Regions from separate parts of the Zooshikella sp. RANM57 genome, predicted to be linked through region 1. Evidence: predicted binding sites of a transcription regulator. Region 1 holds the regulator's gene; each other region holds the start of a gene.
The links. The regulator PhoB, encoded in region 1, activates phosphate uptake and scavenging genes when phosphate is short. The targets are predictions, from matches to a motif close to TGTCATANNNNTGTCANA.
Positions count from the first base shown of each region.

Region 2: a site for PhoB is predicted at 1,259-1,276, ahead of ACQ96U_RS17890 (choice-of-anchor I family protein). Genes of this name have one in related genera too.
Region 3: a site for PhoB is predicted at 1,628-1,645, ahead of ACQ96U_RS12735 (PA1571 family protein). Genes of this name have one in related genera too.
Region 4: a site for PhoB is predicted at 1,091-1,108, ahead of elbB (isoprenoid biosynthesis glyoxalase ElbB). Genes of this name have one in related genera too.

Region 1 is NZ_JBOIUB010000011.1:183,269-186,486, reverse strand. It holds gene phoR (phosphate regulon sensor histidine kinase PhoR) at 1-920, opposite strand, end outside; gene phoB (phosphate regulon transcriptional regulator PhoB) at 941-1,630, opposite strand; gene ubiA (4-hydroxybenzoate octaprenyltransferase) at 1,764-2,633, opposite strand; gene ACQ96U_RS20800 (chorismate--pyruvate lyase family protein) at 2,646-3,218, opposite strand, start outside.
Region 2 is NZ_JBOIUB010000008.1:270,399-273,616, reverse strand. It holds gene ACQ96U_RS17895 (NPP1 family protein) at 53-865, opposite strand; gene ACQ96U_RS17890 (choice-of-anchor I family protein) at 1,324-3,102, shown strand.
Region 3 is NZ_JBOIUB010000005.1:226,235-229,452, reverse strand. It holds gene pdxB (4-phosphoerythronate dehydrogenase PdxB) at 10-1,161, shown strand; gene ACQ96U_RS12735 (PA1571 family protein) at 1,389-1,565, opposite strand; gene htpX (protease HtpX) at 1,950-2,840, opposite strand; gene ACQ96U_RS12725 (hypothetical protein) at 3,096-3,218, opposite strand, start outside.
Region 4 is NZ_JBOIUB010000013.1:61,066-64,283, forward strand. It holds gene ACQ96U_RS21900 (outer membrane protein OmpK) at 1-270, opposite strand, end outside; gene elbB (isoprenoid biosynthesis glyoxalase ElbB) at 1,331-1,984, shown strand; gene ACQ96U_RS21910 (thioesterase family protein) at 2,114-2,593, shown strand; gene ACQ96U_RS21915 (radical SAM protein) at 2,647-3,218, opposite strand, start outside.

The DNA of each region.
Region 1 (3,218 bases):
ATGGCATTTTGGCAACAGACAAAACTAATTTTATGCTGTTTTTCACCACTAAGGGCTTTAGCATCATTAATAATATTAGTGAGTAGTTTTTCTATATTGACCTCTTTAGGGTCACTAATTTTATCACTGGTTTCTAAACGAGATAACAATAATAAATCACTCACCAGATTTTCCATCCGATCAGATTGCTGTTGCATTTGGTGAATTGCACGAAGCCATCGTTCAGGCAGGTTATCCGCATTATCAGCAAAGGTTTCTAAATAACCTCGGATAACGGTCAGTGGTGTACGTAGTTCATGGGATACATTGGCAACAAAGTCTTTGCGCATTTGTTCAAGGTTATGTAAGCGGGTGATATCCCGGGCTAACAGTAACCGGTCGTTTCGACCAAATAGCGTGATCGTAAAGAGTAGATGGATCTGTTCTGTAATGGGTGAGGGTATCTCAAGTGGATCTGCATAGCGCTTTTCTTCAAAGTACTTACAAAATACAGGATCACGAATCAGGTTGGTGATGAGCTGACCTCGATCTACGGGCGAACGAAACCCTAATAGCTTTTCGGCGGCATGGTTCCACCACTCCAAATTACCATGGCTATCAATCATGACTACAGCATCAGAAAGTGCAGCCGTTGAGTCTTGTACTCTATCAATAACTGCTTGTAAGCGAGCACGGGACTTTTGATGGCTGCGTTGGAGTCGGTAGATAGCATCAAAGATTTCTCCCCAGATACCTCGGCTTTCTGGTGGTTCATTATTGGTGAGCTCACTTTCCTGAAGCCAATGGTTTAATTTATAAACCTGTACTAAGGTCCAGAAGAGATAACTACTCAAAGTTACAACTAGGGTCCAAGCAAGCTCATCAATGGCAAGCCCAAAGATGACTACAATGACTGCCCCAAAAAACAATCGTTGTGGCATGGTTTACCAATCTATACTGACTAACCTTTGGTGGAAAAACGATAACCTGTACCGCGCACCGTTTGTATCAAGCGGTCATGGCCATTACCTAGTGCTTTACGCAGACGGCGGATATGGACATCAACAGTTCGCTCTTCAACATACACATTGCCTCCCCATACTTGATCAAGTAGTTGACTTCGGGTATAGGCACGTTCTTGATGAGTCATAAAAAATTGTAGCAGGCGATATTCAGTAGGCCCCATATCGGTAGGTTTGCCATTGATTGTTACTCGGTGGCTGACAGGGTCAAGTTCAAGTCCTTCAACACGAATGGGTTCTTGTGGTTCTTGAGCACCTGAGCGGCGTAAGACTGCTTTTAGGCGAGCAACGAGTTCGCGTGGTGAAAATGGTTTGGTGATATAGTCATCTGCACCAACCTCTAAGCCTTGTATTTTATTGTCTTCTTCTCCTTTTGCGGTCAGCATAATGATAGGAATGCCAGCCGTCATTTCGTCCCTTCGTAAGCGCCGAGCCAATTCTATTCCACTGGTACCAGGTAACATCCAGTCCAGCAGAATTAGGTCTGGCTTTTTGTCAATGATAATACCGTGCGCATCCTGTGTATTGTCTGCTTCCAGACATTCATAGCCAGCCATTTCTAGGGCGACTGCAATCATTTCCCTGATTGGGGCTTCATCATCAACAATAAGTATTTTTTTGCCAACCATGTTCAAGCCTTCTCTTCGCTCTACGGGTCAGCAACTCATTACACAGACTGTTTGTTACAATTAAATGACAAATAAAAGGCTGTTGATTGAAACCTTTTAGGCATTTAGCAGATATGCCAAATGGTCCTAACTGTTACCAAAAAGCAGTCATAGTGCCCAGGAAAATGAGTAATCCGACCCAATGATTATTCAAGAACGCAAGAAAACAACGCTCTCTGTTACGTCCATGTGTCAAGTAATGCTGGTAAATGAATAGCAAACTAGCAGCAATAAGACCAGTATAGAATGGCCAGTCAAGCTGTTGGATAATGCCTACAATAACCATCAACAGTAATGCAAGTAGCTGTAAAATAGCAATAATCAGGTTATCCGCACGACCAAACAATATTGCAGTGGACTTTATACCGATTTGCAAATCATCATCACGATCAACCATAGCGTACTGGGTATCATAGGCTACTGTCCATGACAAATTCGCGGCATAAAGTAACCAGGTAGTCACTGATAATTCACCTGTTTGTGCCGAAAATGCCATTGGAATGCTCCAAGAAAACGCTGCCCCCAATACAACTTGTGGGAAGTGGGTATATCGCTTCATAAATGGGTAGCAGGTTGCAAGTGCAAGTGCACCAAAAGATAGCAGTACGGTATAGGTGTTAGTTTGCAGAACCAGTAGAAATGAAAGTAGTACTAAAACAAAAAATAGCCAAATTGCTTCTGTTGCTGAGGCCTTTCCAGTAATTAATGGGCGTAGCTGAGTTCGTTTGACATGGCCATCATAATGACGATCAGCAAAGTCATTGATGACACAGCCTGCACTGCGCATTAAAAAAACACCCAATGAAAAAATAATGACCAGCTCTATATTCGGCAATCCCTGTGCTGCAATCCATAGACTCCATAGTGTGGGCCAAAGTAAGAGGTAGGTACCAATAGGGCGGTTTAGCCGCATAAGTTGACTATAAGCCCATAGGCGGGGCCATTGTTGCTGGATTACACGCATATTGACGTTTTTTTAATGATCATTTGAAGGCGATGAGGTAGTTAGTATATCACTTGCAGCTGGGTTGCCAATTTGTTCGCTTTGGATGTTGTGAAGTAAAAAGGGTAAGAAATACTCAGTGATCATCAGTGGTTGTTGATCGAGTAAAAATTTGGATCGGCGACCCCATACTTGTGCTGAGGGTAACTGTAAGTTGTGGGGAATGGGTAACTCAGTTGTATTCAACTTTGTCAGTTCAAATTGTGGTAAACGTTTAATACTGGTTTTACTAAATAAAAAGTGGCCCAGAGGTTGCTCATTTAAGGTAAGTAATTCTTGGAAATTATCACTCAGTGTTTCTTTAGGAATCACAGTACGCGCCAATATACAAGGCTGCTGTCTGACAAAAAGCGTAATTTCCCGAATATTGGTTAATGTGTCAGCTTTAATACCCAGATACTGTTGTTCTTCTTCAGACGCGGATAACCATTGTTGGTTAAGCAGGTGAACGGTGGCCTTGCTGTTAAAATGGCGAGTCAATCGATCCGTCAATGAACCAGGATGATTCAGCCAGTATTTAAGACGAGGGCATAATAGATCTTGAGC
Region 2 (3,218 bases), on a different contig from region 1:
GGGGTTTACTAAAAGGCTGGCACAAAAATTAGGGTATTAATATATTAAAAGATTATCCCTTATGATTTGGATTCGACGCTTCAATATCCTGTTCTGAGAAAAGTGGATACCCATCAGGTCGGTTATCATTTAACCTTGTTCTGAAGTTACTATCTTTTAAAGGAATGGTCGCTTTACCATAATCAAAGCTATTTAATTTATTGCGCATTTCTCGATTAACAATACCATCCCCCATTAATTCGTACCAACTCACTATAGTGGGTGTCACAAATTGACCATAGGGATTTTCAGCAATTTCATTCGACTTTGCAAAACGCATTGCATGTGTAGAAATACCATCTTTATGATAAACAAACTTCACATGAGTCCCTTCAAAAGGTACGTTTGAAGCTGGCTTTGTATATAATTTTCCATGTGCGCTGTAACTTGCATAGGTGATTTTACCGTTGGTCGTCCAAATAGCGACATGCTCCCAATCATGGCGATGACCAAAAACATCTATCCACGCAGCCACCTGATCTTTTTCAAAATATAATGCGTAAAAATGACCACAAAACTGATCCTTTCCTGAAGTTGTGCAAGCATATCGATGAAGTGTATTTGAAGTATTTAGAAAATTATTATCATCACAACCTTCTGCAAGCCCACCCGAATTTTTTAATCCTGGGTTTTTTCGTCCATCTCGACTTATACCTGCTGCAGGAAGACAGCCATCGGTATCAAAGTCAAAAACAGGCTCTTGAGTGTTTATAATATTATTAGCAGGGACTGCTTGATCAAGCTTATTAAAGTCATCCGCATGCGTCATTGTCACTAACAACGCACTCATTGCAACAGAAATATATGATGTAGCTTTAATCCTCATTTAAAAGGTTCCTTTGTAAACGATGAGCTATAATTCAAAGGGCTGTAGTTATTATTCTTATAAAAAAATAAAATTAATGGTACGTTTGTTGATAACAATTATGTTATCGTTTCAATGACTAAACTATATTATAGGTATATTTACAAACAAGTTATAAAGGGTATCAACATGTATATCTTTTAATAACTTATTTATGCCACACTTACTCAATCATTTTTATTGTAATAGCACAAATACATTTACAGTTTCATTAAGCCAAAATAGCAGTCATTACTTTTTATCATTTATACGGTTATTGTAAATAATTCAAAGTAACAATAATTATTACAACCGATTACTTAATCAAACCTAAAAAATAAAAAAACGAATAGTACCAGTAAATATAAGTCAGCATGTAACAATTTAATTACATAATAGTATTATTCTTTTATCACCTTCGTTACAAGGAACCAACTTTTGTGAAAACACAACTACAGTCCATACTAACAATATGCCTAACAAGTACATACATTGGTGCATGCGTTTCAAATGACTCACAGCAGATCAAAAAACCAGAAATTGAGTGTCATGCATCTCAACCTTCAGCACAAAGTACAGCACCTGTTAGTGGTTTAACGTTAATAGGAACATCAATCGCGGATGCTGATTTTGCTACCTCAGCAGCAGAAATTGTCAGCTATGATAGTTGTACAGACAAACTTTATGTAGTCAATGCCCAGGCCAAGCAAGTAGATATCATAAGCTTAAATGATCAAGGCAAGCCTTATTCTACAGGCGCGATTAATCTACAATCAGCAGGTAAGCATGCTGGCATTAAAATTGGTGCGGCAAATAGTGTTGCAACGCATCAAGGGCTTATTGCCGTTGCTATCGAAAATGAAAATAAGCAAGCACATGGCATTATAGGTTTATATCGCTCAGATACTCTAGCATTGATTAATACGTTTCCTGCTGGTTCGCTACCTGATATGGTCAGCTTTTCAAAAGACGGTCGCTATATTGCTACTGCAAATGAAGGGGAACCAAGTTCAAACTATCAAGTAGACCCTGAGGGTAGTATTACCCTTGTTGACTTAAGCCATGGAGCATTAAATGCTGAGGTCAAGCAAATAAACTTTAAAGCATTTAATGCAGGCAATTCTCGCCATCATGAGCTACCAAACACTGTTCGTATTTCTGGCCCGAATGCTACAGTTGCTCAAGACCTTGAACCAGAGTATTTAACATTTACTACCAACGGAAAGCTTTTTGCTTCATTACAGGAAAACAATGCACTGGCTAAAATTGATGTAAAATCTGCCCGAATTGATACTATTTTTGGCCTTGGAGGTAAATCATGGGCATCTTATGGGTTAGATGCATCTAATAAAGACAACGTCGCTGGTCATCTTAAATACTACCCACAGCTTGAAAGCCTATATATGCCTGACAGTATTGCCAGTTATACGGTTAATGGAAAAACGTATATTGTAACGGCCAACGAGGGTGATGGAAGAGAGTATGGTTTTACCACCACTCAACATATATGTGATCAATTAGGCTACTTTTGGGACAGTGACGATTTCAAAGGCACAAATGACTACACCACTAAACAAGGTTTTTGTATTGCTCACTCAGATGAAATACGTGGCAAAGAACTGAATATCGCGAAAGACCACCCTTTAGCAAAATCACTTAAAGATAAGAAAAAACTTGGCCGACTCAAGCTGGTTAAACCTAATAAAAAAATACCTGCAAACAAACCAGTAAAATTATTTGGCGCTCGTTCTTTTTCCATTTGGGATGAACATGGTCAGCTTGTTTATGATAGTGGTGATGACTTTGCAAAAATTGTTCTAACCAGCGAAAAACAACACTTTAATAGCACTAATGACAACAATGATAGCGGTGATGACCGTAGTGATGATAAAGGTGTCGAACCAGAGGCTATTGAAGTCGCTTATATTAATGGCCGCCACTACGCATTTATTGGTTTAGAACGCCAAGGGGGCATCATGGTTTACGATATTTCTGATCCTGCAATGGTTAAGTTCATTACTTATGTTAACCATCGGAACTACAATGAGAGTGTATGCACCAAAGTTAATAATGGTGAGTGCGATAACGGCATTTATAACCCTAAAGCCGGAGATCTTGGTCCAGAATCAATAGAATACTTCCAGCGCAATGGGCAACATTTTCTTTCCGTTGGTAACGAAGTAAGCGGTACTACCTCTGTTTACCAAATTAATTTTTAGTTTTTTATACCCAATACGAATGGTTTTTAGGTGCGGCCATCGAGTGATGAAGCCCCATGATCCTATATTAATAGGTGATTGGGGTGAGGAGTGAAGATAACAAAACCTAGAAATCA
Region 3 (3,218 bases), on a different contig from region 1:
GTATTGGACATGAAGATCGTTGCTGATGAAAATATTCCGTTGTTAGATGCTTTTTTTGCTTCTTTTGGGGATATTATTCGTCTGCCTGGACGGGCTATTACGGCTGAGCATTTGCGTGAAGCTGACATGCTCCTAGTGCGCTCAATTACTCAGGTAAATGCAGAGCTGTTACAGGACAGTGCTATACGTTTTGTTGGGACAGCAACGATAGGTACAGATCATATAGATGAACCATTTTTGTCAGCTAAAGGTATTGGTTTTGCTAGTGCACCTGGTTGTAATGCCAATGCTGTTGTTGAGTATGTCCTCAGTGCGCTTAATGTGTTAGCGGAACAGCAGGATTTTGATATTCGCGATAAAGTGGTGGGGATTGTTGGTAAAGGTAATGTGGGTGGTACGTTACACCAAGTACTACAGCGTTTGGGTGTAGCGACATGTGTCTGTGACCCTTTTCTGGAAGAAAGTGAGCCTCATGGCGCTTATGTAGATCTTCCCACGCTGATTGCTGAAAGTGACATTATTTCATTGCACACACCACTGACTCACTCAGGTCCCTATCCAACATATCATTTGTTTAATGATCAGGTTTTACGACAACTGAAGCCAGGTACGATTTTAATCAATTCGGGGCGTGGGGCTGTCATTAATAATGAGGCTTTACTTAAATTAAAAAGTGAAGGTTTTGATACCACTGTTGTGCTTGATGTTTGGGAAGGCGAGCCGGAGATTAATACCGCTTTATTACCTTATGTTGAACTTGCTACACCGCACATCGCTGGTTATAGCTTGGATGGAAAAATGCAGGGTACAGAAATGATTTATAAAGCGGCTTGTCGCTTTTTTGGATTGCCTACCCGAATCAAGCTGCCAGGTATTGCACCAATACCCGTAATGAAAAGCATTAGTTTTGCGGGCAATGTCCCTCGCCAACAAGCGGTTTCTACAGCAATACGTTCTTTATACGATATACGTTGTGATGATGTCATGTTACGACGTGAATTGCTAAAGCCGGGTGCAGAGGTTGGAAAAATTTTTGATGGTTTACGTAAGAATTATCGTGAACGACGTGAATTTAAGACACTAAAAATTAAGTTGAAAAACTGCCCTGGCGATGTAGTTAATGCATTTAAGGCATTAGGTTTTAAAGTAGTCATTCATTAGTGTTAAGTGGTAGGTTTCAAATACGCTACACTTTTCACGCCGTATATTATTATAATTTTTTAGCCTGTTACTAAGCCTTCAGGTTTAGTAGCAGTTTATTACTGATTAATGCTGCACACGACTACAGACTGTGTGCAATTAGGTTATTTTCAAGTGTTGCGAATGATTATCAGCTCTTTTTTGTAATGTCACGTTTACTGTCAGTGTGCTGGTTTTTGTAAGAGTTTTCATTTTTTTCTGGGAAGCACCCAGGCTTTTTCTAGCCGTTTAAATGCTTTTTGCAACATTTCTTCCGTGATAGGCACTTCTTTGCCATTTTCATCAATGATGGCACCACCATTAAAAATATCAGGACGATGGGGCAGAGTGGTTTTATTGCCGCTTGGGACGGTTTGTAGGTGCATGTTCGTTACCTCTTAGCCTAATCAGTACAAAATTCGTTACGCACCTGTATGACGCCGCACTATGTAATAAGTTTTTAATATGTTTGGCAAGGCGCTTAACGAGTCACAAAAGTTTTTTTTATGTTTTCTAAATGTGAGATTAAACGACATCCCATGCTAACTGCAACACGTATGTGCAGTGGTTTTTATACCTAAATGAACTAAAAAAAAAGTTCCTTGCTATTATTAATACTCTGTAGTTAGCGGTTACACACTTTAATTCATGGGATCAATAATGTTGGACGCGGATATGCAGAAAATGCAGTTCATTTGTAAAAAAAGAAGGGGGACATTTGATCAAGGGCGGTTGCTTGCCACCCTTAATCGTTAGGTACTAATGAGTGATTATTTCATGTTTTGCAAAGCAGCAATGCGGTCTTCTAAGGGTGGGTGGCTCAAAAATAAATTGGCAAGTAAGCTGGATTTTTGTTCGCCACTAATGCCAAACGCTGTCATGGTTGAGGGCAATGCACTCTGCTCAGCATAATCGGCTTGTAAGCGTTGTAAGGCACCAATCATGGCTTCACGACTGGTTAATTCAGCACCTGCTTGATCGGCCCGGTATTCGCGCTGACGAGAGAACCACATGACAATTGTAGAAGCCAGAATACCAAGTACAATTTCCATAACAAATGTGGTGATGTAAAAACCAAAACCTACGCCGCCACTATCATTATCACGACGAAGGAAACTATCAACGGCATAGCCAATGACTCGGGCAAAGAACATCACAAATGTATTCACTACACCTTGTATCAGCGACAGTGTCACCATATCGCCATTGGCAACATGACCAATTTCATGACCTATAACCGCACGAACCTCATCGGCACTCATTCGTTCTAAAAGGCCGGTGCTTACTGCTACAAGTGCATTATTTTTATTCCAGCCGGTAGCAAATGCGTTGGCTTGTGGTGAGTGGAAGATACCAATTTCTGGCATGCCAATGCCTGCTTTATTAGCAAGATCTTGTACTGTTTCTACCAGCCAGCGCTCATTGCTTGAGGTGGGCTGCTCAATTAGCTGTGTACCTGTTGACCATTTGGCTATTGCTTTTGAAAGTAGCAGGGAAATAAAAGAACCTGCCATACCAAATACAGCACAAAACATTAACAGGTTGCCAAAATCTAACCCTTGTCTCGTTAAGTAACTACCAACACCCAATATGTTGAGCGTGATACTGGCAACGACCAGTACAGCTAAGTTGGTGGCAAGAAAAAGCATAATTCGTTTCATGCTTGGTTACCTATCTCATCAATAATCTATTAGTCTGATATGTGGTTTGTTAATTGTTTTTCAAGAGTATATATGCTTGAACACAACAGTTAGATGTGTTCTTACAGGTTTAGTTTATGTGGCTTTGTTATAAATAAATACTGAAATATTAGGGGGCTTTTAATTGCGCTAGCAGTTCCGGATGAGGTGTTTTTTTAGCAGTGTCTTAAGTTGCTGCGAGGCTGTGGTTATTGTAATTATTTAATAATAACACCTTCAAGTATGAGGGGGTGGCAGTTCTTGATTGAAAAAATAACGTAACAAGTGCTTTACCATAAGTGCCTGTTGGTGGTTGATGGCATTGCGTAACTGTTGTGCAAGTGTCGCTTGTTGCTCTGC
Region 4 (3,218 bases), on a different contig from region 1:
TTTACCAAAGAAGCGGTATTTATCTGAGTCTTTATCCCACTCCTCGAAGTCATAAAAGCCATAAACCTCACCCCAGTTGAAGCCGGCACCGCCTTCTATTTCAAGGTAGGAGAAGTCTTCTTTTGTTCTGCCTGTTTTGACTTCAGTATCCGCATCCCACTCAAGGTAGTTGACACTGACATTGCCAAAGCTATAAGTCATTTCTGCATGAGCAGAAAGTGTAATGAGTGAAGCCATCACTAACGTTGTAGGAAGTATAATTTTTTGCATAACTACTACTCTTGGCATGTGTGACTGCAAGAACGCATATGCCATTGGCTTATCCCTTGGCTGACTGTCGCACAGGGGATGTATGCTTTCTTAACATGTAGGTTTTTTTATAATGTTTGCACCTAATACTTGAACCCAGAGCAACTATTTTTTTTATCAATAGCATTTAAAGTCTGTTACTTTGCCATTGTTAATGACAAAGTAACAGGAGGTACTGCTTTGTTTACGTTACTTTGGGTATCATTTACTGCTTATTTCTAACGTTCCACGTTGCCTATAACATGCTTTATTTGTACTCAACCATTATCCTTTTTAATTGAGTTCATTTTAAAACCTGTTATAGGGTCTTACTACGTAAACCCTTTGTGATGAATTTTTACCCTTCACTATGGTTATATATTCTCACTGAGGGAATACGTTGTTTGGTAAAAACCAAACAAGTAATGAGTAATAAGTAGTTAACCTCTCTTCTGCGGGATAGATTCTAACATGAAAAAAAGATGACAATAAAACAACTAATTCATTTTATTTTATTTTATTTGCGTGAAGTCAAAAATTCATGTCGGGAAAGTCTGTGAGTGATGAAATTTACTTTAAATAAAGTCGGAAAAAGCAGTTTTTATACGACGTTATCGATTTATTTAAATGAGAATGGTTGTGTTTTTTATGGAAGTAATATTAATTAATTTTGCGTTATTTTTTTATTGAAATTATATATTTTTTGGTAAACTTACATAGCACAATGGGTTGAGCACTTTGGTGCAGATATCGTTAAGGTCCATGAAGCATCTAATGAGTAAGGTACTTGTACAGGTAAACTAGGCATAATATTGTAATAAAAAAAAATTTACATGCTTTGGATTTGGATGATTGTATATTTCAGGTGAGTGTACCCTGATAAATTTGATCTGGTTAACATAATTCGTAAAACGTATTTTATTAGGACTTTCTAATTTTATGAATGCAAAAGCTATCTTGACTAAAAGCTAGCGGTTGTATGGTTGTTGTTTAACTGATACTTCGACTTAAAGTACTTCCAACAGCAAAACAAGGAGAGAAAATGAAACGTGTTGCAGTTATTTTGTCTGGATGTGGTGTTTTTGATGGAGCTGAAATTTATGAGTCGGTATTAACTTTGTTGCACCTTGATAAAGCTAATGTACATTACCAGTGTTTTGCGCCTGATATCCCTCAACAACATGTGATTAACCATTTATCTGGAGAAGTGGTTGAGGGCGAAACAAGGCAGGTGCTGGTTGAAGCTGCCCGAATTGCTCGAGGGGATATAAAAAGTTTGTCTGCGCTTAGAGAAGGAGATTTTGATGCATTAATTTTTCCTGGCGGATTTGGTGCTGCAAAGAACTTATGTTCATTTGCAACTGAGGGACAGGCTATGCAAGTACAGCCTGAAGTACTTGAAGTCTGTCAACGGTTTGCTAAAGCGACAAAACCTGTTGGCTTGATCTGCATTGCCCCGGTATTAGCAGCCAAAATTTATGGCGATAAAGTAAAGTGTACGATTGGTCACGATACAGCAACAGCCGAAGCGATCAATGCCATGGGCGCACAGCATGTGCCTTGTAATGTAGACGATGTTGTCATTGATGAACAACATAAACTAGTCACAACACCAGCTTATATGCTTGCGCAGCGAATAAATGAAGCCTCAGCAGGGATAGAAAAGTTGGTACATGCTGTTCTGGCGTTATGTTAGAGGGTATTATCCTATAACCAAGGATATGGGGATAAGTTAGGGTATGTCGTATTTCAAGATACTGATATGCCCTTGATCTCAGCGGATATCCAGGTCTACTACTTTTAACGCTTTCAAGGGTGGGAAGCAGTGAAGCATAGTACAAAAGATGTTGAAGAGTTTTTACCTGAAATAAAAGCTGCAGTGATGTCATTTTTTGACAAGGTTCCATTCAATAAATTTTTAGGGATGAAGATTACTCGTGTTGAAGCTAATTGTGTTGAAATGCATTTACCAATGAAAGAAGAGCTTATAGGTAATTACTTTATGGGGATATTGCATGGTGGCGTTATTTCGGCAATGCTGGACGTTACTGGAGGCGCTATGGCTTTGGTGGGTGCTTTCCGTAAATTAGAGCATTTGAGCTTAGAAGAGCGTATTAAGCGTCTATCAAAAATTAGCACCATAGATTTACGTGTAGACTACTTGCGTCCAGGTCGAGGTAATGCCTTTTATGTGGTTGCTACATTGTTGCGTTCAGGTAATAAAGTCGCTGTAACGCGTTCAGAGTTTTATAACGATCAACATGAGCTTTGTGCTGTTGGAACGGGCACTTACTTGTGTGGTTGACATAATTTTGGGGCTTATAACCTCCTTCATTAATTAAGAGGTAAAAGCCAGCTTTATGTGCCTTCACTACAGGAGGCGCCAAAAGCAAAGCAGCTGTAGCAGCGATGATGCCCAAGACGAATTTGCTGACTCATGCTTTCATGCAAATTTGCCCCTAAGTCATACTCAGGATCATCATCAACTAAGGTGCAGGCATATACCCGTAGATTCCCTCGTATCTTAACCACCATTTTGCTGAATGCACACATAAAGTGTTGTCGGCTAGTAGGGGAATGATAGGTTCGCATGCAGTGTTCAGTAATGTGAGGCGTTTTTCTGTGAGTAAATGGAGGCGCAAAGTCAGGAAAGGGAATGATAGAAATTGACTGTGGCAGGCCGATGTTATCCAGTAGCTTCCGATACTGATTTGTCACATATTCTGAATTTTCCTCCCTTAATTGTTGGCGAGCAATTGAGACTGGAAACCCTATTTGATGGAGTTCACGGAGCGCCTTAAGTGCCAGTGAAAAAGAGCCTGTTCCTCGGTCTTTATCATGTTGTACAGCGTCTGGATAGTCGATACTAATGCGAAATCGAATTGTATAAGGAGATGAAATTAACGATTTAAGCTGTGGTAAACGTTGTA